4 regions of the Saccharopolyspora sp. NPDC045839 genome follow, and region 1 is predicted to be linked to each of the others. Evidence: riboswitches for the same ligand, from Rfam matches in the RefSeq annotation. Region 1 holds a riboswitch; each other region holds the start of a gene.
What was found. Region 1 has a riboswitch for cobalamin ahead of AC07EQ_RS38560 (hypothetical protein). Riboswitches for the same ligand answer to the same signal wherever they lie in the genome.
Positions count from the first base shown of each region.

Region 2: it holds a riboswitch for cobalamin, as region 1 does, so the genes downstream of both, AC07EQ_RS14830 (ribonucleoside-diphosphate reductase subunit alpha) here and AC07EQ_RS38560 (hypothetical protein) in region 1, are expected to answer to the same signal.
Region 3: it holds a riboswitch for cobalamin, as region 1 does, so the genes downstream of both, AC07EQ_RS12955 (HoxN/HupN/NixA family nickel/cobalt transporter) here and AC07EQ_RS38560 (hypothetical protein) in region 1, are expected to answer to the same signal.
Region 4: it holds a riboswitch for cobalamin, as region 1 does, so the genes downstream of both, cobN (cobaltochelatase subunit CobN) here and AC07EQ_RS38560 (hypothetical protein) in region 1, are expected to answer to the same signal.

Region 1 is NZ_JBWKKH010000044.1:65,247-70,180, forward strand. It holds gene AC07EQ_RS38550 (MFS transporter) at 1-260, opposite strand, end outside; gene AC07EQ_RS38555 (PLP-dependent cysteine synthase family protein) at 257-1,363, opposite strand; gene AC07EQ_RS38560 (hypothetical protein) at 1,360-2,031, opposite strand; cobalamin riboswitch at 2,402-2,574, opposite strand; gene AC07EQ_RS38565 (ABC transporter permease) at 2,714-3,535, opposite strand; gene AC07EQ_RS38570 (ABC transporter ATP-binding protein) at 3,495-4,298, opposite strand; gene AC07EQ_RS38575 (MarR family winged helix-turn-helix transcriptional regulator) at 4,225-4,755, opposite strand.
Region 2 is NZ_JBWKKH010000008.1:281,959-286,892, reverse strand. It holds gene AC07EQ_RS14830 (ribonucleoside-diphosphate reductase subunit alpha) at 1-1,785, opposite strand, end outside; cobalamin riboswitch at 1,896-2,109, opposite strand; gene AC07EQ_RS14825 (glycoside hydrolase family 3 protein) at 2,227-4,596, shown strand; gene AC07EQ_RS14820 (ABC transporter substrate-binding protein) at 4,627-4,934, opposite strand, start outside.
Region 3 is NZ_JBWKKH010000007.1:197,866-202,799, forward strand. It holds gene cobA (uroporphyrinogen-III C-methyltransferase) at 1-429, opposite strand, end outside; gene AC07EQ_RS12955 (HoxN/HupN/NixA family nickel/cobalt transporter) at 575-1,630, opposite strand; cobalamin riboswitch at 1,708-1,832, opposite strand; gene AC07EQ_RS12960 (DUF1876 domain-containing protein) at 2,253-2,522, shown strand; gene AC07EQ_RS12965 (LysR substrate-binding domain-containing protein) at 2,573-3,427, opposite strand; gene AC07EQ_RS12970 (DMT family transporter) at 3,518-4,435, shown strand; gene AC07EQ_RS12975 (response regulator transcription factor) at 4,634-4,934, opposite strand, start outside.
Region 4 is NZ_JBWKKH010000007.1:191,408-196,341, reverse strand. It holds gene cobN (cobaltochelatase subunit CobN) at 1-2,999, opposite strand, end outside; cobalamin riboswitch at 3,094-3,280, opposite strand; gene cobG (precorrin-3B synthase) at 3,367-4,593, shown strand; gene AC07EQ_RS12935 (precorrin-8X methylmutase) at 4,626-4,934, shown strand, end outside.

The sequences.
Region 1 (4,934 bases):
ACCCGCAACGCGCACCCGGCGATGATCATCGGCCGGCACCCGAGCCGGTCCGAGGCGGTCCCGCCGAGCAGGAACATGCCCTGCTGGCTGAGGTTGCGGATGCCGAGGACCAGCCCGATCACCGCCGCGCCGTACCCGAGGCCGGCCATGTGGGCGGCGAGGAACGGCAGCAGCATGTAGAAGCCGACGTTGATGCCGAACTGGTTGACCACCAGCAGTCGCGCGGCGGGCGACAGCCGCCGGAATCCGTCCCGCGTCATCGCACGCCCTCCTCGCACACCGGGCATCCGGAACCGGCCGCGCCGCGGTTCCGGCACGGGTCGACGACGCGGCGCGTCCGCATCCAGCCGGAGGATTCCGAGTCCACTTCGGACGGTTCGGTGGCCGTGGGCACCAGGCCGTGGTCGAGGTGGTACCCGTCGTCGTAGATCGTCCGCCAGTAGCGGTGCGGACCGTCCGGGAACACCGCGCACACGAGGTCCGAACCCAGCTCCGCGGCACACCATGACGCGGCCAGCGCGACGGCGCCGGTGCTCCACCCGCCGGTGACGAACGATCCGGCGGCGAGCCGACGGCACGCGTCCGCGGCCTCGGCGGGGCCGATGAGGTGCACCTCGTCGAAGATGTCGTAGGCGACGTTGCCGGGGTGGATGCTGCTGCCCAGCCCGCGCATCAGCCGGTGCGCGGCGCGCTGGCCGAACACGGTCGAGCCGATCGAGTCGACGCCCACGATCCGGACGTCCGGCCACCGCCGCCGGACCACCGATGCGATCCCGGCGCTGTGCCCGCCGGTGCCGACGCTGCACACCACCGCGTCCAGGTGCTCGAACTGGTGCGTGAGCTCCCGTCCCAGGGCGAGGTATCCGGCCGGGTTGTCCGGGTTGTTGTACTGATCGGGCCAGTAGGCGCCGGGCAGCTGCGCGAGCAGCTCGGCCACCCGGTCCCGCCGCGCCCGCTGCCAGCCGCCCGTGGGATGCGGCTGCTGCACGATCTCCACCCGTGCGCCGTGCGCGCGCAACAACGTCCTCGTCATGCCGTCGATCTCCCGGTCGGCCACCACCACGACCGGATGCCCGAGCGCCGAACCGACGCAGGCCAGGCCGATCGCGAGCGTTCCGCTGCTCGATTCGACGATCGCGGCGCCGGGCCGCAGCTCGCCGCGCCGCCGGGCGCCCTGGATCAGGGACAGAGCGGCCCGGGCCTTCATGCCGCCCGGGGCGAATCCTTCGAGCTTCGCCCAGAAACCGGGGTGGGGGTGGGCGAGCGGCGTTCCGATGCGCAGCACGGGGGTGTTGCCGATGAGTTCCAGCGCGGAACGGCACTTCGGGCCGCCGTCGGTCCAGGACGTCCAGGTGGCGGTCACGGCAGCTCGCCCGGGTCGGCGGTGTGCAGGTGGATCTCGGTGTGGCCGCCGGTCAGCCAGAAGAACGGGTACGGCTCCGCGGACAGCGCGTGCACTTCGGTGCCGACCATCTCGCGGAGCACCGCGCTCCCGGTCTGCGCGAACATCACCAGCGGCAGCCCGCGTTCGCGGCACAGCCCCGCGATCTCGTCGAACGTGCCGTTGCCGAGCACCATTCCGGAGGCCAGCACGGCCTGCGATCCGGCGATCGCTTCCCGGTGGTCCCGGACGATCGGCTCGCCCCACTCAGTGCGCCCGCCCTTCAGGTCGCAGGGAACCGGGCGAAGACCGCGCTCGAGGAGGGCGGCGAGCAGGGAGTTCACGACGCCGATCACCGCGACGCGACCGCCGGCCGGCGGAACGAGCCCGGCCACGGCGCGTGCGCGGGTCATCGACTTCGCCAGCGAGGTGCCCGGCGGGATGTGCACCGTGCGGGATCGCGGGTGCTCGTCGTGCGGGGTCAGCGACGCCAGGTAGGCGTCGAGCACGGCGACCCGGACGGCGGGTTCGGGATGCGCCAGCAGGTCGGCGACGGTGCTGCCCACCAGGTCGTGCATCGCCGGCGAGTCGAGCTCGCCGGGCTCCACGGCGCACGAGCCGACCGCGCTGCCGACCCGCACGCTGAGCACGGAATTGCGATAGCCGGCGGATCTTCCGACGTGGTGTGCACTTTGGACGGTCATGAAGGCGACGGAGGCGGTCGCGTTTGCCAGGCGTGCCTCGTCGGGGCGTGCCGGGTCCGCAGCGCGCACGCGTTCGATCTGCGAACGCAGCGCCGCATGCGTTGCGGGGCACGCGGAGTTGCCAGGGGGAAGCAAGGTGTCTCCACGCAGGTGTCAGCGGACGAACGGGACGTAGTTCGTGCTTCCTACCTGCTGGTTCGGCACGCCTTGCGGGATCGGGCCCGGTCGGGCCGGGTGTGGTGGCAGGGGTGGGTGGCGACGACGCGCGCGGCGCGGTGCTGCACCTTCAGTACCTCCTCCGGGGCTCCGCGACCCCGTACGAATCGGTACGACGGCGTCAGTCTCCTGACTCGTGGATCATCGCTACCCGCGCGCCTTCCCACCGCTAGGTGCGGCAGTGGCATCGGTGGCGGTAGCTCCCCATTCACAGTGGCGGGACCGTGCCGGATTCACACCGGCTTCCTGCGCGCCGTCGCATGAACATCGACGCTGACGCTTGCACCCGGCGGGCCGGGTGTCAAGACACCCCAGGCAAGATCACCTCGACGCCGGGGCGAACGCCTGTCCCTGCGGCCGCTCGTGTCGTCCTCAGTAGACGTTCGATCGCCGCTGATCACGCCATGTCCGCTCAGCGCGCCAAGCGCCCGAGCAGGGCTGCGGCGATGCCGATCATGACGCCGGCGGCGACGACCAGGACGCCGAAGTCCAGCGCCAGGTGCGCGGGCGTGCCGATCAGCAGTCCGCGCAGGGCGTCGACCTCGTAGCTGAGCGGGTTCGCGTAGTTGACCGCCTTCAGCCACCCCGGCATCAGGTCGACCGGGTACAGGGCGTTGGAGGCGAAGAACAGCGGCATGGTGATCGCCTGCCCGATGCCCATCAGCCGGTCCCGGGACAGCACCAGCCCGGCGATCGTGATGGACAGGCAGCAGAAGAAGACCGAACCGAGGACCACCACGGCGCCCATCGCGAGCAGGTTCACCGGGTTCGTGGTGAGGCCGACGCCGAGCAGCGCCGCCAGCACCAGCACCACGAGCGCCTGCACCAGCGCGCGCACCCCGGCGGCGAATGCCTTGCCGGTCACCAGGGCGACTCGCGGCGTGGGCGTGACCAGCAGCTTCGCCAGCACTCCCGCATCCCGCTCCCAGATGATCTGGATGCCGTAGAAGATCGCGATGAACAGCGCCGACTGCGCGAGGATGCCCGGCGCGAGGAAGTCGAGGTAGGGGACGTTCCCGGTGGGGATCGCGCGCAGCCCGGTGAACACCTGGCCGAAGATCAGCAGCCACAGCGCGGGCTGCACGGCCCTGGTGAGCAGCTCGGCCCGGTCGTGCCGCAGCTTCTGCAGCTCCACCAGGCACATCGCCGCCACCCGCGCCGCCACCAGGCCCGGCGGGCTGCGCCGCACCGGTTCAACCGAGGCGGCCGGAGGTGCGTCGAGTCGCGCGGACATCTCGCATCCCTTCTCCCGTTTCCTCGAAGGTGTCGTCGGTGATCGTCCGGAAGACGTCGTCCAGCGTGGCGTCCGGTCCCACGGCCGCCTTGAGCTCGGCGGGGGTTCCCCGCGCCCGGATCCGCCCGCGGTGCATCAGGGCGATCCGCTCGCAGTGCTGGTCGGCCTCGTCCATGTAGTGCGTCGTGACCAGCACGGTCATCCCGGTCTCGGCGCGGATCCGGGCGATCCGCTCCCACACGCCCTCCCGGCCGATGGGGTCCAGACCGATCGTCGGCTCGTCCAGCACCAGCAGCCTCGGCCCGCTGACCAGCGCCTGCGCGAGTTCGAGGCGGCGCACCATGCCGCCCGAGTAGGTGCCGGCCAAGCGTTCGGCGACGGTGGCGAGCCCGACGGCGCCCAACGCGGCGCGCACCGCGGAGCGCCGCTGCGCGCGCGGAACGTCGAAGAGGCGGGCGAACAGCGCGACGTTCTCCCGCCCGGTCAGCGCCCCGTCGGCCGAAAGCTGTTGCGGCACATAGCCGATCAGCCGACGCGCCGCCAGCTTGTGGCGTGCCGCGTCGACCCCGAAGATCTCGACCACGCCCGCCGCGGTGGGCAGCAGCGTGGTGATCGCCCGGATCGTGGTGGTCTTGCCCGCGCCGTTGGGACCCAGCAGCCCGAACACCTCGCCGGCCCGGACGTCCAGGTCAATCCCGTCGACCGCGACCTGCTCGCCGAACGACTGCCGCAGGCCCCGGCACCGCACCGCCACCCCGGTCATCGACGCCACCTCCTTCCAACGCGAGGACCAATGCGCGCAACCCGCGCAGGGCATCGCCGACCGCCTTCTGATCCGCCGCGGACAGCTCGGCGAGGGCGTCGCCGACCAGGCGGGTCCGCGCCTGCCGCCAGGCGGCCACCCGGTCCGTGGCGGCGTCGGTCAGGTGCAGCCGGACCGCGCGGCGATCGACCGGATCTGTCTCGCGGCGCAGCAGGCCGACCCGGGTGAGCTGGTTGACCAAGGTGCTCGCGGAGTTCGCCGCCATGCGCAGCTGGAGCGCCGCGCCGGCCACGCTGACGCCCGGCTGCTGCTCGACGACTTGGAGCAATTCGACCTGCGCGCCGCGCAGGTCCGGCATCGGCAATTCGGCGCGAAGGCTGCGCCGCACGACCCGCCGCAGGGTCGAGATCACGGTCGTCAGCTCGTCGGCGACGGCCCGGGAGTCCACATCGCCCACCTGACAAAGCTACCTCTCATTGCGAGGTATCGGCGGATCACGGCGAAACGCGAGATGCGGGAGCGAACCCCGTGCCACAGGGGAACGCCTCCTGCGGTTTCCATTGAGCCTTTTTCATCCTGGTCTGTGCAGGTGAGGGGCCGGGTGGGCGTGTCGTTGCGGGGGAAATAGTGAAGCTC
Region 2 (4,934 bases), on a different contig from region 1:
CCAGTCCAGCGTGGACGACCGGTCCAGGTCGACGTCGCCGTCGCGGGCCTCGGCGAGCAGTTCGAGCGAGTCGATCGGCAGGATGCCGCGGCTCCACAGCGAACCGTCGAAGGACTCGTAGCGGCCCCGCTCGGCCGCCAGCGCGCTCGACGCGGCGATGGCGTGGTAGCTGATCTGCTCCATGCTGCGGTCGGCGAACTCCACCGCCGCGTCCGACGACACCGGGATGCGCTGCACGAACAGCGCGTCCGCGAAGCCCATCAGCCCCAGCCCGACCGGCCGGTGCCGCAGGTTGGACCGGCGCGCCTCGGGGATCGTGTAGAAGTTGATGTCGATGACGTTGTCCAGCATCCGCACGGCGGTGCGGGTGGTGCGCTCCAGCTTCTCGGCGTCGATGCCGCCGGCCGTGACGTGCCGGGCCAGGTTGATCGACCCGAGGTTGCACACCGCCACCTCGTCGGTGCTGGTGTTCAGGGTGATCTCGGTGCACAGGTTCGAGGAGTGCACGACGCCGTTGTGCTGCTGCGGCGAGCGCAGGTTGCACGGGTCCTTGAAGGTGATCCACGGGTGGCCGGTCTCGAAGAGCATGGTCAGCATCCGCCGCCACAGCTCCACCGCGCGGACCCGCTTGAACACCTTGATCTCGCCGCGGTCGGCGGCCTGCTCGTAGGCGCGGTAGCGCTCGGCGAACGCCTTGCCGTAGAGGTCGTGCAGGTCAGAGGTCTCGTCCGGGGAGAACAGCGTCCACTGCTCGTCGGCTTCGACGCGGCGCAGGAACTCGTCGGGCACCCAGTTCGCGGTGTTCATGTCGTGGGTGCGGCGGCGGTCGTCGCCGGTGTTCTTGCGCAGGTCGAGGAACTCCTCGACGTCGATGTGCCAGGTCTCCAGGTACGCGCACACCGCGCCCTTGCGCTTGCCGCCCTGGTTGACCGCCACCGCGGTGTCATTGGCGATCTTCAGGAACGGCACCACGCCCTGCGACTTCCCGTTGGTGCCGTTGATGTGGGCGCCGATGCCGCGCACCGGCGTCCAGTCGTTGCCCAGCCCGCCGGCGTACTTCGACAGCAGCGCGTTGTTGCTGATCGAGTGGAAGATGCCGGACAGGTCGTCGTCCACAGTGGTCAGGAAGCAGGACGACAGCTGCGGCCGGGTGGTGCCGGCGTTGAACAGCGTCGGCGTCGAGCACATGAAGTCGAACGACGACAGCAGGTGGTAGAACTCGATGGCCCGCGCCTCGCGGTCGTCCTCCTGCAGCGCGAGACCCATCGCGACCCGCATGAAGAACGCCTGCGGCAGCTCGAACCGGGTGCCGTCGTGGTGCAGGAAGTACCGGTCGTAGAGGGTCTGCAGCCCGAGGAAGCCGAAGGTCAGGTCGCGTTCCGCCACCAGCGCGCCGCCCAGCCGCGCCAGGTCGAAGGCGCCCAGCTCCGGGTCCAGCATCTCCAGTTCGACGCCGCGCCGCACGTAGTCGGCGAAGTACTCCGGGTAGCGGGCGCGCATCTCCTCCTGGTCGGCCTCCTGCGGCTCGCCCAGGTAGCTCAGCGCCTCGCGGCGCATCCGGTCCAGCAGCAGCCGGGCGGTGACCTGCGAGTAGTTCGGTTCGGTCTCGATCAGCGTGCGCGCCGCCATGACCTGGGCCAGCGAGAGCTCGTCGTCGCTGATGCCGGTGTAGCCGGTGCGCCGCACCTCGTCGAGCACGGCTTCGGCGGACACGCCGGACAGCCCGGCGCAGGCTTGGTGGACCACAGTGGACACGCGGGTCCAGTCGTTGAGTGTCGCCGTCACGGGCTCTCTCCCTCGCGAGCTCGGCGGACCACGACGGCGTGCGAGGAGACCCGCGGCGGCAGCCGCTGGTCGTCCGCGCAGACCCGCCCTCGAGGCCCCGGACAGCACGCTTCGCGCGTGCACCGGTGGCAGGTCTTCGGACTCACGGGCGGCCTAGTGGTCGTGGCTTCCCAGGCTGTTCGCCCAGTGCTCTACCCGCTGCCGTTCGGCAGCCGGGTCACGACTTTCGTTCCCGTTCACCGCTGCGGGGCAGTCCCGGATTCGCACCGGGTTCCCTCTTGCCTCACCGGACGCCTCCGGTGAACCACCAGCGATCGACACACTACATGTTGGGTTCGGGGGCGGCGTGCATGGGCAGATAACGGCGTGGCGCGGTACCGGTCGACAGTCCGGGCGCGGTGGCCGAGACTGGGCGGCCGGGGGCTGGCGAAAGGGGACCCGGTGGACGAGGCGAAGCTTCGGTCGTTGCTCTCGGAGCTGACCGTGGCGGACAAGGCGCGGCTGCTGACCGGAGCCGATTTCTGGACCCTGCACCCGATGCCCCAGATCGGGCTGCGGTCGCTGGTGCTCTCCGACGGCCCGAACGGGGTGCGCGGCACGACCTGGGACGAGCGCGACACCTCGCTGCTGTTCCCGGTGGCGTCCGCGCTGGCGGCGACGTGGGACCGGGCGGCGGCGCGGACCGCGGGGGAGATGTTCGGCGACGAGGCGCGCCGCCGGGGCGTGCACGTGGTGCTGGCGCCGACCGTCAACGTCCACCGAAGTCCTTTCGGCGGAAGGCATTTCGAGAACTTCTCGGAGGACCCGCTGCTGATCGGCGAGATCGGCGCCGAGGTGGTGGCGGGCATCCAGTCGCGCGGGGTGGCCGCGACGCCGAAGCACTTCGTGGCCAACGACAGCGAAACCGAGCGGCTCGGCTACGACGCGATCGTCGACGAGCGGACGCTGCGCGACCTCTACCTCAAGCCGTTCGAGCGGATCATCGCGAAGGCTTCGCCGTGGATGCTGATGGCCGCCTACAACTCGGTGAACGGCACCACGATGACCGAGAATTCCGTGCTGGTGAACGACATCCTCAAGGGCGAGTGGGCGTGGGACGGCGTGCTCGTGTCGGACTGGTTCGCCACCCGCTCGCTCCGGGCGGCGGCGCTCGGCGGCCTCGACCTGGCGATGCCCGGGCCGAAAAGCCCTTGGAGCGGCGGGAAACTCGCGAAGGCCGTGGAGAAGGGCGAAGTTCCGGAGTCGGTGCTCGACGACAAGGTCCTGCGCGTCCTGCGGCTGGCCGACCGCGTCGGCGCGTTCGAGGACTCCGAGCCCGGCGGTGGTGGTCCGCCGGAGGAGGCCCGGCCGGTCATCCGGCGGCTCGCGGCGCAGGGATTCGTGTTGCTGCGCAACGAGGTCGTGTCCGATGCGCCGCTGCTGCCGATAGACTCGAAGGTCGCCAAAGTCGCTGTGATCGGCGAGAACGGCACTATCCCGGCGGTGCAGGGCGGCGGCTCGTCGCACGTCAGCCCGCCGCACGTGGTGACGCCGCTGGACGGGCTGCGGGCGGCGCTGCCGGACGCGGATGTGGTGTACCAGCGCGGCGTCCGGCACCGGCGGCTGCTGGACGTGATCCCGGGAGCGGAGGTCACCGATCCGGAGGGCGAGGGCGGCGGCCTGCGCGTCGACTACCTCGGTGCCGACGGCGAGGTGCTTGAAAGCGAATTGCGCGGCACCGAGCGGCTGCTGTGGCTCGGCGGGCTGCCTGCCGGGACGAAGTCGTTGCGGTTGCGGGGGAATCTCCGGCTCGACGTCGGTGAGCACGTGTTCGGGGTGAACGGAACCGGCGGCTTCCGCGTCGAGCTCGCGGGCCGGGAGGTCCTCGCCGCGGACGTGGTGCGTGCGGACGGGATCGACGATCCGATGGGCGACATGCTGGAGCCACCCGAGCAGCGATTCAACGTGGTGCTCGTGGAGTCGGACCTGGACGACGCCGGCCGGGCCGGGCTGACCGTGGAGTTCAACCCGCAGAGCCTCGATGCGCTGGTGGCGGTCGGAATCGGGCACCGCGCACGGGAATGGGACGACGCCAGCGAACTCGCGGCGGCCCTCGCGGTCGCCAGGGACGCCGATGTCGCGGTGGTCGTGGTCGGCACCAACGACGAGGTCGAGACGGAGGGCCGCGACCGCGACTCGCTGGACCTGCCCGGCGCGCAGAACGAGCTCATCCGCAAGGTCGTGGCGGCGAATCCGAACACCGTCGTGGTGGTCAACGCCGGCTCGCCGGTGCTCATGCCGTGGGCCGCCGACGTGCCCGCGGTGCTGTGGACCTGGTTCGGCAGCCAGGAGTACGGGGACGCGCTGGCCGATGTGCTGGTGGGCGAGGCGGAGCCCGGAGGCCGGCTGCCGACGACGTTCCCCGCTGAGCTCGCCGACGTCCCGGTCCCGCTGCCCGGCGTGCAGCCGGTGGATGGCGAACTGCACTACACCGAGGGAACCGTGGTCGGCTACCGGGCGTACGAAGACCGGGCCGTGACACCGGCGTTCCACTTCGGACACGGGCTCGGGTACACGACCTGGGAGTACCTGGAGGCTGTCGCCGAAGGCGAGGGCGTGCGGGTAAAGCTGCGCAACACCGGCGACCGAGCGGGACGCGAGGTGGTGCAGGTGTACGCCGCGGAGCCGCTGCGGCTGGCGGGGTTCGCCGTCGCCGAGGCCGAGGCGGGAGCCGAGGTGTCGGTGGTGGTGGCCGTCGAGCCCGGGGCGGGCGAGCTGCGCGTCGGGCGCAGCGCCGGCGATCTGCGGATCAGCGCAGCGAAGAGCCCGTGAGTCCAGTGGACCCACGGGCTCTTCTCCGGGTCACTTCTGGGCGAAGGCCTTCTGCAGGTCGTCCAGGACCAGGTTGGCGGCGATCGGGCCGAGGCCGAGGTACCAGGTGTCGTCCTGGACCTCGATGGCCTTGCCGTTCTTCACGGCGTTGAGGGTCGTCCACTGCACCGAGTCGACCACGTCGGTCATCTGCTGCTTGGCGCTTTCGCCGTAGGCGGCGAAGAACAGCTGGTCGCCGTCGGCCTGGGAGATCTGCTCGCGGCTGATCTTGGTGTGGGTCTGCTCGATCTGCTGGTTGTCGGGGCGGCTGAAGCCCGCGTCGGCCAGGATCGTGCCGA
Region 3 (4,934 bases), on a different contig from region 1:
CACGGCGGCGGAGCGCCGGTGGTCGCCGCCCGCCAGCACCCCGAGCAGCAGCCCGCCGTGCTGGGCCACCGCGGGCGTGACGGCGGTCCCCTGCGAGGCGTCGTCGGCGCGGACGCAGAAGATGCGGCGCTGCTCGGCTTCGGCCGCGACCGCGGCGTTCACCTCGGCCCCGGTCGCGCACGCCACGACGTACCAAGCACCTTCCAGGTCGCCGTCGGCGTAGGGGCGCCGGTGCCACGTCAGGTCGCCCGCCTCGGCCATCGCCTCGACAGCCGGGGTCGCCTCCGGCGCGATCACGTCGACCAGCGCACCGGAGTTGATCAGGCGTGGGACCCGGCGCTGCGCGACGGTGCCCGCGCCGACGACGACCACCCGCTTCCCGGCGAGGTCGAGCCCGGCGAAGTAGTGCTGTTCAGTGTGCTTGGTCATGTCCGTAGTCCATGTCGGCTCCGCCCCGGCGAACTCGCCGGGGCCTTGTGCTCGGGGGCGCAGCCACGCGGTAGGCCACCTCGTCGTGGCTCACGATCACCGGCCTGACCGCGGGGCGCCACCTGGCACAGCCGGTGGACGCCGGTCACGCGCGTTCCGCGTCGCCGCCGCGGGCGGCGACTTTCCACCAGAGCGCGGCGCCGCCCCATACTGCCATGAAAGCGGCCAGCGTCAGATAGCCGAGCAGCTCGAAGTGGTCGCCGATGGCCGCGATGGGCTCCGCGAAGGACACGCCGAGCTCCTGGAGCAACCCGGCGAGGACGACCAGCGCGACGACCGCGGCGAGCACCACCGTCAGCGCGGTGGTCGTCACGTTCACCCACAACCGCCGCAGCGGCCGCGCCAGCGACCACGTGTAGGCCCGGGACATCAGCATGCCGTCCACGCTGTCCACTGTGCACATTCCGGCGGCGAACAGCAGCGGCAGGCTCAGCACGGCGATCGCGGACAGGTGCTCGGTCGGGGAGACCATGGCGAGCACGGTGATCTCGGTGGCGGTCTGCATGCCGAGCCCGAACAGCAGCCCGATGCCGAACAGGTGCCAGGAGCGGGCCACGTTGCGCATCCGCCCCCGCAGCACCCGGGCGAGCAGGCCGCGCCGCCCGAGCACCAGCTCGACCTCGGCCTCGTCGACCGCGCCGCGGCGGGCACGGCGCAGCAGCCGCAGGGCATCGCGCAGCACCAGCGCGTTGAGCACGGCCAGCGCGGTCAGGACCGTGATCACGATCAGGTCCACCGCCGTGGCGATCCGCACGCCGGCCTCCTCGGCCCACTGCTGCGCGGCGGGTCCGGCGATGAATGCGACCGCGACGGCGAGGAAGAGCACGACGCTGGCGTGCCCGAGGGCGAACCACATGCCGGTCGACACCGGTCGCCTGCCGCGCTGCATCAGCAGCCGCGTGGCGTCGTCGATCACTGCGACGTGGTCGGCGTCGAACCCGTGGCGCAATCCGAGCAGGTATGCGGTCATTCCCGCGGCGGCCAGCCCTCCCACTGCGTCGAACTCCTGCTGCTGCAGCAGGTACGCGCCCCAACCAGCCAGGTGGAGCACTCCGACGGCGGCCAGCACGACCGCTGCTTTCCGGCGCTCGATGGCGCCCCAACCGGCCTGCGGCCGGCTCTCTTCGGCATCCCGAGACATGGGATATCCGACCTCCTGGGTTTCCCGCCCGAGGGGCTCGGTGTCCGCACGCCGCGGCGCGGCGCGGGGCCGGCGCGCAGTCTCCTGACTCCCGGATCGACGCGGCACCCCTGCCTTCCAGCTGCACGCAGCCGTGGCAACGAGTGGGGCCCACTCCCCGGTCACAGTGGCGGGACCGTCCCGGATTCGCACCGGGTTCCTGCACTGTCGGCGGCCGTATCCTTGCCTGCCCCGCGACCCGAGGTCAAACCCCGGGTGAAGTCGATCACGTCCGGGCGGCGGCGCGTCAGTCGAGCGCCGTTTTCGCGCGAAACCGGCGTTTCGCACGCCTGGCAGGCGCCGGTTTCGCGCGAAAACGCCGCACTCGCTTCCGAGCCGGCGCAGCGACCTGGAGCGAGCGGCGGAGCCAGGACCGAGCGGCGCAGGCCGATCGCGGCGACGCGCCTCGTTTGGCGACGAGGGCCGGTTGGGTACGTCGCGCGTACCGGTCTGCGCGGCCGGCCGGGGTGACCCGGATGGGTGAACACCGGTCTTCCGCCGCTCCGGTCGGCCAGCGCATGCTTGGGCTACGGCGACCTCAAGGGCCTGCGGGAACGCGGGCCGACGGGGACAGGAGACGACCATGAACGAGACCCACACCATCACGCTGAACCTCCAGGTCGTGGAGGCGGGCGCGAAGACCACCGCCGACGTCGGGTTCACCACCCCCAGCGGTCAGGCGCTGCACGGGCACGGCACCGCGCGCCGCCACCCGGACGACCCGGAGGTACCGCAGATCGGCGACGAGATCGCGATCGCCCGCGCCCTGTTCGAACTGGCGCACAAGCTGCTGGACAACGCGGCCAGCGACATCGGTGAGCGGCTGCACCGCCGCGTGCACCTGCCCGCCTGACGCGCAGCCGGGGGCGTCTCCGATCCGTCGGGGGCGTCCTCCGGCATGTCTCACGAATGCGCTTCGACCACCTCGCGCGCCGTCTTCGCGACGAGGTCCGCGAGGTCGTCGTCGAGTCCGGGGCGGGCCCGGACCCGCAGCGGCGCGGAATCCAGCCGCGGGAGGTCGGCGCGCACCACCAGCCCTTCCAGGCGCGGCTTCGCCGAGGGCAGCAGCGTGACGCCGAGGCCGGACCGCGCGGCCGCGAGCACCCCGGCCAGATCGGCGGCCTCGCACACCAGGTCCGGGTGCCGGCCGATCCCGGTCACCGCGTCGACCGCGAGCCGCCGCATGATGCAGGGCTCGTCGAAGACGACCATCGGCAGCGGCTCGCCGGGGCCCGGCGGCGCCCAGTCCGGTGCCGCGTACCAGTCCAGCCGGAGCCGGCCCGCGTCCCGGCTCCGCCCGCCGACCGACCGGTCGATCAGCAGGGCGATGTCGATGCTGCCGCGATCCACCGCTTCCGCGAGCCGCGCCGTCCGGTCCAGCCGGAACCGCACCTCGAACCCCGGGAAGGCGGCTCGCATCCGGGTCGCCAGCTCGGGGAGCAGCCGGTCGGCGGCGTGCTCGGTGGAGCCGAAGACGAGCGTGCGGCGTTCCTCCGCGCCGAGCCGGCGCAGCGCCTCGTCGTGCGCGTCGAGGATGCGCCGCGCCTCCGCCAGCAGGAGCTCTCCGGACGCGGTGAACTTGGCTTGGCGCCCCTCCCGGACCACCAGCTTCCGGTCCAGCACCCGCTCCAGCTTGCGCAGGTGCTGGCTGACCGCGGACTGGGTCAGGCACAGCGCGGCGGCGGCCCGGTGGAACCCGCCGCAGTCGGCGACCGCGACCATGCTGCGCAACGCGACGATGTCCAGTACGGCACTCATGCGGCCACCCTAACCGATCAGCAATTGAAATCGATCGCGATCACTTATCGTTGTTGGACGCGGCCGGGCCGGGCGGGCGAGGCTGGGATCATGAAGGGCACCCGCTCGATCCCGCTGCCGCTGGCGGCACCGATCGTCGTCATCTGGGCCAGCGGCTTCCCCACCGGGAAGCTGGGCGTCGGCGCCGCTCCCCCGTTCCTCCTGACCTCCGTGCGGCTCGCGCTGGCCGCGGCGGTGTTCGCGGCGATCGCGGTCTGCTCCCGCGCGGCCTGGCCCGGCGGCAAGCGGTTCGGGCACACCGCCGTCGCCGGGATCCTCACCAGCGGAGCGCAGTTCGCCGGGTGCTACGGCGGGATGGCCGTCGGGGTCCCGGCATCGGTGACCGCGCTGGTGCTCGCCATGAACCCGGTGCTCACCGCGGCGCTCGCGGCCGGATTCCTGGGCGAGCGGCTGAGCCGGATCCGCATGATCGGGCTCGTCCTCGGCGTGCTCGCCGTCGTCGTCACGCTCGGCGGGCAGGTGCTCGCCGACGGCGCGGTGAACCCGGGAATCCTGCTCACCCTGCTGGGGTTGCTCGGTTTCTCCGCGGGCGGGCTCTACCAGCAGCGGTACTGCACCGGGGTCGACGTCCGGGCCGGTGGCGCCGTGCAGTCGGGCGCGGCGGCGCTGGCGGTCGGCGTGATCGCGGTGTTCGAGCAGGGTCACGTCGCGCACTGGGGGCAGGCCACCGGGGTGCTGCTGTGGCTGGTCCTGGCGGGATCGGTGGCCGGAACCGCGTTCTACCTGCGGGCGATCGCGGTCGGCGGCGCGAGCCGGGCGAGCGCCCTGTTCTGCATCGTCCCGCCCGTATCCGCCCTGCTGTCCTGGCCGATCCTGGGTGAAACGCCGTCCCTCACCGCCGCGCTGGGAATGGCCCTCGGAGCCGTGGCGTGCGTGCTCGGCACCAGGCCCGACCCGGCCCGCGAGCCCAAGTCCCGAGAACTCGCAGAGGCGCGCGCCGCGACGTGAGCGCTTTCGGCTGCGGCAGACGCTCTTCCGGATGCGGCGCAGGGATGCGGTACGGCACTCTGCCCTCGAAGCGGCGGCGTGGTGCGGGGCGGCGTTTTCGCGCGAAACCGGCGCCCTCAGGCGTGGCGAACGCCGGTTTCACGCGAAAACGGCGCGCAGAACGCCTCCGGCAGCCGTGCAACAGCGCTCACGAACCCCTCACCGCTTGAGGTATTCCAGCACCGCCAGCACTCGGCGGTTGGTGTCGTCGGAGGTCTCGAGGCCCAGCTTCCCGAAGATGCTCGCGATGTTCTTGCTCACCGCGCCTTCGCTGATGAACAGCTGCCCGGCGATCGCCGCGTTCGAGCGCCCTTCGGCCATCAGCGACAGCACCTCGCGCTCCCGCTCCGTCAACCGCTCCAGCGGGGTGGTCCGCCGGGCGACCAGCGTGGAGATCACCTCCGGGTCCATCGCGGTGCCGCCGGCGGCGACCCGGCGCACCGCGTCGATGAACTGCTCC
Region 4 (4,934 bases), on a different contig from region 1:
CCGCCCCACACCGCGTACACCTCGGCCAGGTCGGCGTCGTCGCGCCAGTTCCGGCTGTCGATCAGCGGCAGGATCCCCGCGCCGTACGCGCCCGGCTTGGAGCCGAAGATCCGCATCGTGGCGCGCCGCTGGTCGCCGTGCTCGGCGAGGTCTGCCCGCGCGTGCGCCCGCACGAAGTTCTGCTCGTCCGGCTCCTCGAGGGCGGCGACCAGGCGCACGGCGTCGTCGAGGAGCGCGACCACGTGCGGGAAGGCGTCCCGGAAGAAACCGCTGATGCGGACCGTGACGTCGATGCGGGGGCGGCCCAGCTCGTCGAGCGGGATCACCTCCAGCCCGTTGACCCGGCGCGACGCCTCGTCCCAGGTCGGCCGGACGCCGAGCAGCGCCAGCACCTCCGCGATGTCGTCGCCGGACGTGCGCATCGCGCTGGTGCCCCACACCGACAGGCCGACCGAGCGGGGCCAGTCGCCGGTGTCGGCGCGGTAGCGGTCGAGCAGGGATTCCGCGATCGCCCACCCGGTCTCCCAGGCCAGGCGGCTGGGCACGGCCTTGGGGTCGACCGAGTAGAAGTTGCGGCCGGTGGGCAGGACGTTGACCAGCCCGCGCAGCGGCGACCCGCTGGGACCTGCGGGCACGTACCCGCCTTCGAGGGCGTGCAGCGTCGCGGTCATCTCGTCGGTCGTCGCGGCGAGCCGCGGCACCACCTCGGTCGCGGCGAACTCCAGCACCCGCACGACCGCGTCCTCGGCGCTGCCGAGGACCTCCCGGCAGACCTCCGGCGCCGAATCCGGGCTCCAGCCGCGGTCCTCCATCGCCTGGGCCAGGGCGTGCGCGCGGGTCTCGACGTCGTCGACCTGCTCCCGGGCCGCGCTGCCGTCCTCGGCGAGCCCGAGAGCTTCCCGCAAGCCGGGCAGCGCGGCGCTCTGCCCGCTCCACATCTGGCGCGCGCGCAGCATCGCGAGCACGAGGTTCACCCGGGCCTCGCCGGCCGGGGCGTCGCCGAGCACGTGCAGGCCGTCGCGGATCTGGGCGTCCTTGACCTCGCAGAGCCAGCCGTCGACGTGCAGTAGCATGTCGTCGAATTCCGCATCGTGCGGCCGTTCGTCGAGCCCGAGATCGTGGTCGAGCTTGGCGGCCTGCATCAGCGTCCAGATCTGGCTGCGGATCGCGGGCAGCTTCGCCGGGTCCATCGCGGAGATGTTGGCGTGCTCGTCGAGGAGCTGTTCCAGCCGGGCGATGTCGCCGTAGCTCTCCGCGCGGGCCATCGGCGGCACGAGGTGGTCGACCAGGGTGGCGTGCACCCGGCGCTTGGCCTGGGTGCCCTCGCCGGGGTCGTTGACCAGGAACGGGTAGATCAGCGGGAGGTCGGCGATCGCGGCGTCCGGGGCGCACGAGGCGGACATGCCCGCCGTCTTCCCCGGCAGCCATTCGAGGTTGCCGTGCTTGCCCAGGTGCACCATGGCGTGGGCGCCGAACTCGTCGATCAGCCAGCGGTAGGCCGCCAGGTAGTGGTGGCTCGGCGGCAGGTCCGGGTCGTGGTAGATCGCGATCGGGTTCTCGCCGAACCCGCGCGGCGGCTGCACCATGAGCACGACGTTGCCCGCGCGGACGGCGGCGAGCACGATCTCGCCTTCCGGGTCCTGGGAGCGGTCGACGAACAGCTCACCCGGCGGCGGTCCCCAGTGCTGCTCGATCGCGGTGCGCAGGTCCTCGGGCAGCGTCGCGAACCAGCTCGCGTACCGGCGCGCGGGGATGCGGACCGGGTTGCCGCTGAGCTGCTCCTCGGACAGCCAGTCGCGGTCCTGGCCACCGGCGGCGATCAGCGCGTGGATCAGCGCATCGCCGTCCTGGTCCGCGACGCCGGGCAGCGCGTCGGGGCCGTCCTCGGGGCCGATGTCGTAGCCCTGCTCGCGCAGCGCCCGCAGCAGGCGGACCGCGCTGACCGGCGTGTCCAGGCCGACGGCGTTGCCGATCCGGGAGTGCTTGGTCGGGTAGGCCGACAGCATCAGCGCCAGCCGCTTGTCCTGCGGCGGCACGTGCCGCAAAGTCGCGTGCCGGACCGCGATGCCGGCGACCCGGGCCGCCCGTTCGCGGTCGGCCACGTAGACCGGCAGCCCCTCGGCGTCGTTCTCCTTGAAGGAGAAGGGCACGGTGATCAGGCGGCCGTCGAACTCGGGCACGGCGACCTGCGTGGCCATGTCCAGCGGCGACAGGCCCTCGTCGTTGTCCTCCCAGGCCTCGCGGGAGCTGGTCAGGCACAGCCCCTGCAGGATCGGGATGTCGAGTTCGGCGAGTGCGCCGACGTCCCACGCCTCGTCGTCACCGCCGGCGGAGGCCGTGGCGGGCTTCGTGCCGCCCGCGGCGAGCACGGTGACGACCAGCGCGTCCGCCCGGCCGAGCTGTTCCAGCAGCTGCGGGTCGGGGGCCCGCAGGGAGGCGCAGAACAGCGGCAGGGCCTGGCCACCGGCGTCTTCGATGGCCTCGCACAGCGTGTTCGCGAACGCGGTGTTGCCCGCCATGTGGTGCGCGCGGTAGTAGAGCACGGCGACGGTCGGGCCCTCGGTGCGCCGCGGGGTCCGTTCCAGCACGCCCCAGGTCGGCGTCTCCGCCGGCGGTTCGAAGCCGTGCCCGGTGAGCAGGATCGTGTCGGACAGGAAGCGGTGCAGCTGAGCCAGGTTGTCCGGGCCGCCGTGGGCGAGGTAGCGGTGCGCCTCGGCGCACACCCCGCCCGGCACGGTGGAGCATTCCATCAGTTCCGCGTCCGGCGCCTGTTCGCCGCCGAGCACGATCACCGGGCGCGGGCCCGCGAGCAGCGCGTCCAGGCCCTCTTCCCAGGCCCGGCGGCCGCCGAGCAGCCGCACGACGACGAGGTCGACGTCCTCCAGCAGCGGGGGCAGGTCGTCCACGCCCAGCCGTGCCGGGTTGCCGAGCCGGTACTCGGCGTCGGCGGCCCGCGCGCTGAGCAGATCGGTGTCCGAAGTGGACAGAAGTAGGATCATGCGGATCGCTCCTCGGCGTGGCGGCCGGCGTCGCGGGACCTGGGCGCGCGTGCGCAGTGCATGACGGCACCTCCCTCGGGGTCCTCGCCCCGGTTCGTAGGTCGCGGCGACCGGAGTCTCCTGGCTCCCGGATCAGCGCTCGCTCCGTCTTCCCGTCCAGTTAGGACAGTGACTTCCCTGGAGTCCGCTCCCCGGTGACAGTGGCGGGACCGCGCCGGATTCGCACCGGCTTCCTCCACCGTCGCCGCTGAATGCTGCGACCACTCTTCGCAACGGGGCGATCTTACGTCAAGCGGCGCGGGCATGACGCACGTCGCACCGCGCTTGTTTTGCGTCCGCAACTACCTGGGTCCGTAGTATCAGCCGGGTGTTGCACAGAGCCAGACCAGAACGGGACGCGTGTCCCGGCGCGCTGCGGGTGCACGAGGCAGCCGACGGCGGACTGGCCCGCATCCGAGTCCCGGGCGGCGTGCTCACGCCGCCCCAGGCCCGGGCGATCGCGGCGGCCGCGGCGCTCGGCGACGGCGGCGCGGAGCTCACCTCGCGGGCGAACGTGCAGGTGCGCGGACTGCCCGCGGGAGCGGAGGAGGAACTCGCCGCCGGGCTACGGACGGCGGGGCTGCTGCCGTCGGCAACGCACGAGCGGGTCCGCAACATCATCGGCTCGCCCTCGGCGGACGGCCGCGAGCTGGTCGACGTGCGGGCGGTGGCCCGGGAACTCGACGCGGCGCTCTGCGCGACGCCATCGCTGGCGGAGCTGCCCGGACGCTTCCTGTTCGCCGTCGACGACGGCAGCGCGGACGTCATCTCGCTCGGCGCCGATGTCGGCCTGCTCGCGGAGCGCGCCGACACCCTGGCGCTGGTGCTCGCCGGCGTGGATTCCGGAGTGCGATCGACCCCGGACCAGGCCGCCGGCGTCGCCATCGCCGCGGCGGAGGCGTTCCTGGCGGAGAAGGCCGAGCAAGGGCGCTCGGCCTGGCGGCTGGCCGAACTCGACGATGGTGCGCGCCGGATCGCCGAACGCCTCGGCGCCGTCCCGGCCGGGCCACTGCCGGCGAACCAGCCGGCGACGCATTCGCAGGTCGGCGCGGTGGAACGGCCCGGCGGAACGGTCGCGGTGGTGGCCGGGGCACCACTGGGCCGCCTGTCGCGGGACCAGCTGGATATCATCACCGCCGCGTCCGACGCCGCGGGCGAACTTCGCCTGACGCCGTGGCGGACCGTCGTCCTGCCCGGCTTGCGGCCGGACGAAGCCGGTCGGTGGCTCTCCGGCCTCGGCGCGCACGGCCTGCTCGTCGATCCGTCCTCGGCCGGTGCCGGGGTGACCGCGTGCGCCGGTCGTCCCGGCTGTGCGAAGGCGCGGGCTGATGTCCGCGAAGACGCCCGGCGCGCGGTGCGAGCCCCGTCCGGCGGCGCTCTGCCGGTGCATTGGTCGGGTTGCGAACGGCGCTGCGGCCGACCGCAGGGGCGCGTCGTGGAAGTGCTGGCGACCGGTGCCGGCTACGAGGTCGGTCTCGACGGCGAGACGCGGGCATCCGGCGCCGATGTCGACCAGGTATCCGCCGCGCTCGTCGCGGCACGGAGGACAGTGTGAACGAGAACAACGGGGCGACCCGCTATCGCGGGGTGCCCGAATACGTCCGGGAAGGGGCGGAGATCTACCGCCGCTCCTTCGCCACGATCCGCGCGGAAGCCGCCCTGAGCGGCCTGCCGCCGGAGGTGGCCGGGGTAGCGGTGCGGATGATCCACGCCTGCGGCATGGTCGACCTGGTCGACGACCTGGCGTACTCGGCGGACGCGGTGCTCAACGCGCGCGCGGCCCTCCGCGCCGGTGCGCCGGTGCTGTGCGACGCCGCGATGGTCGCCGCCGGCGTGACCCGGCGCCGCCTGCCCGCGGACAACGACGTGATCTGCACGCTGTCCGACGATCGGGTC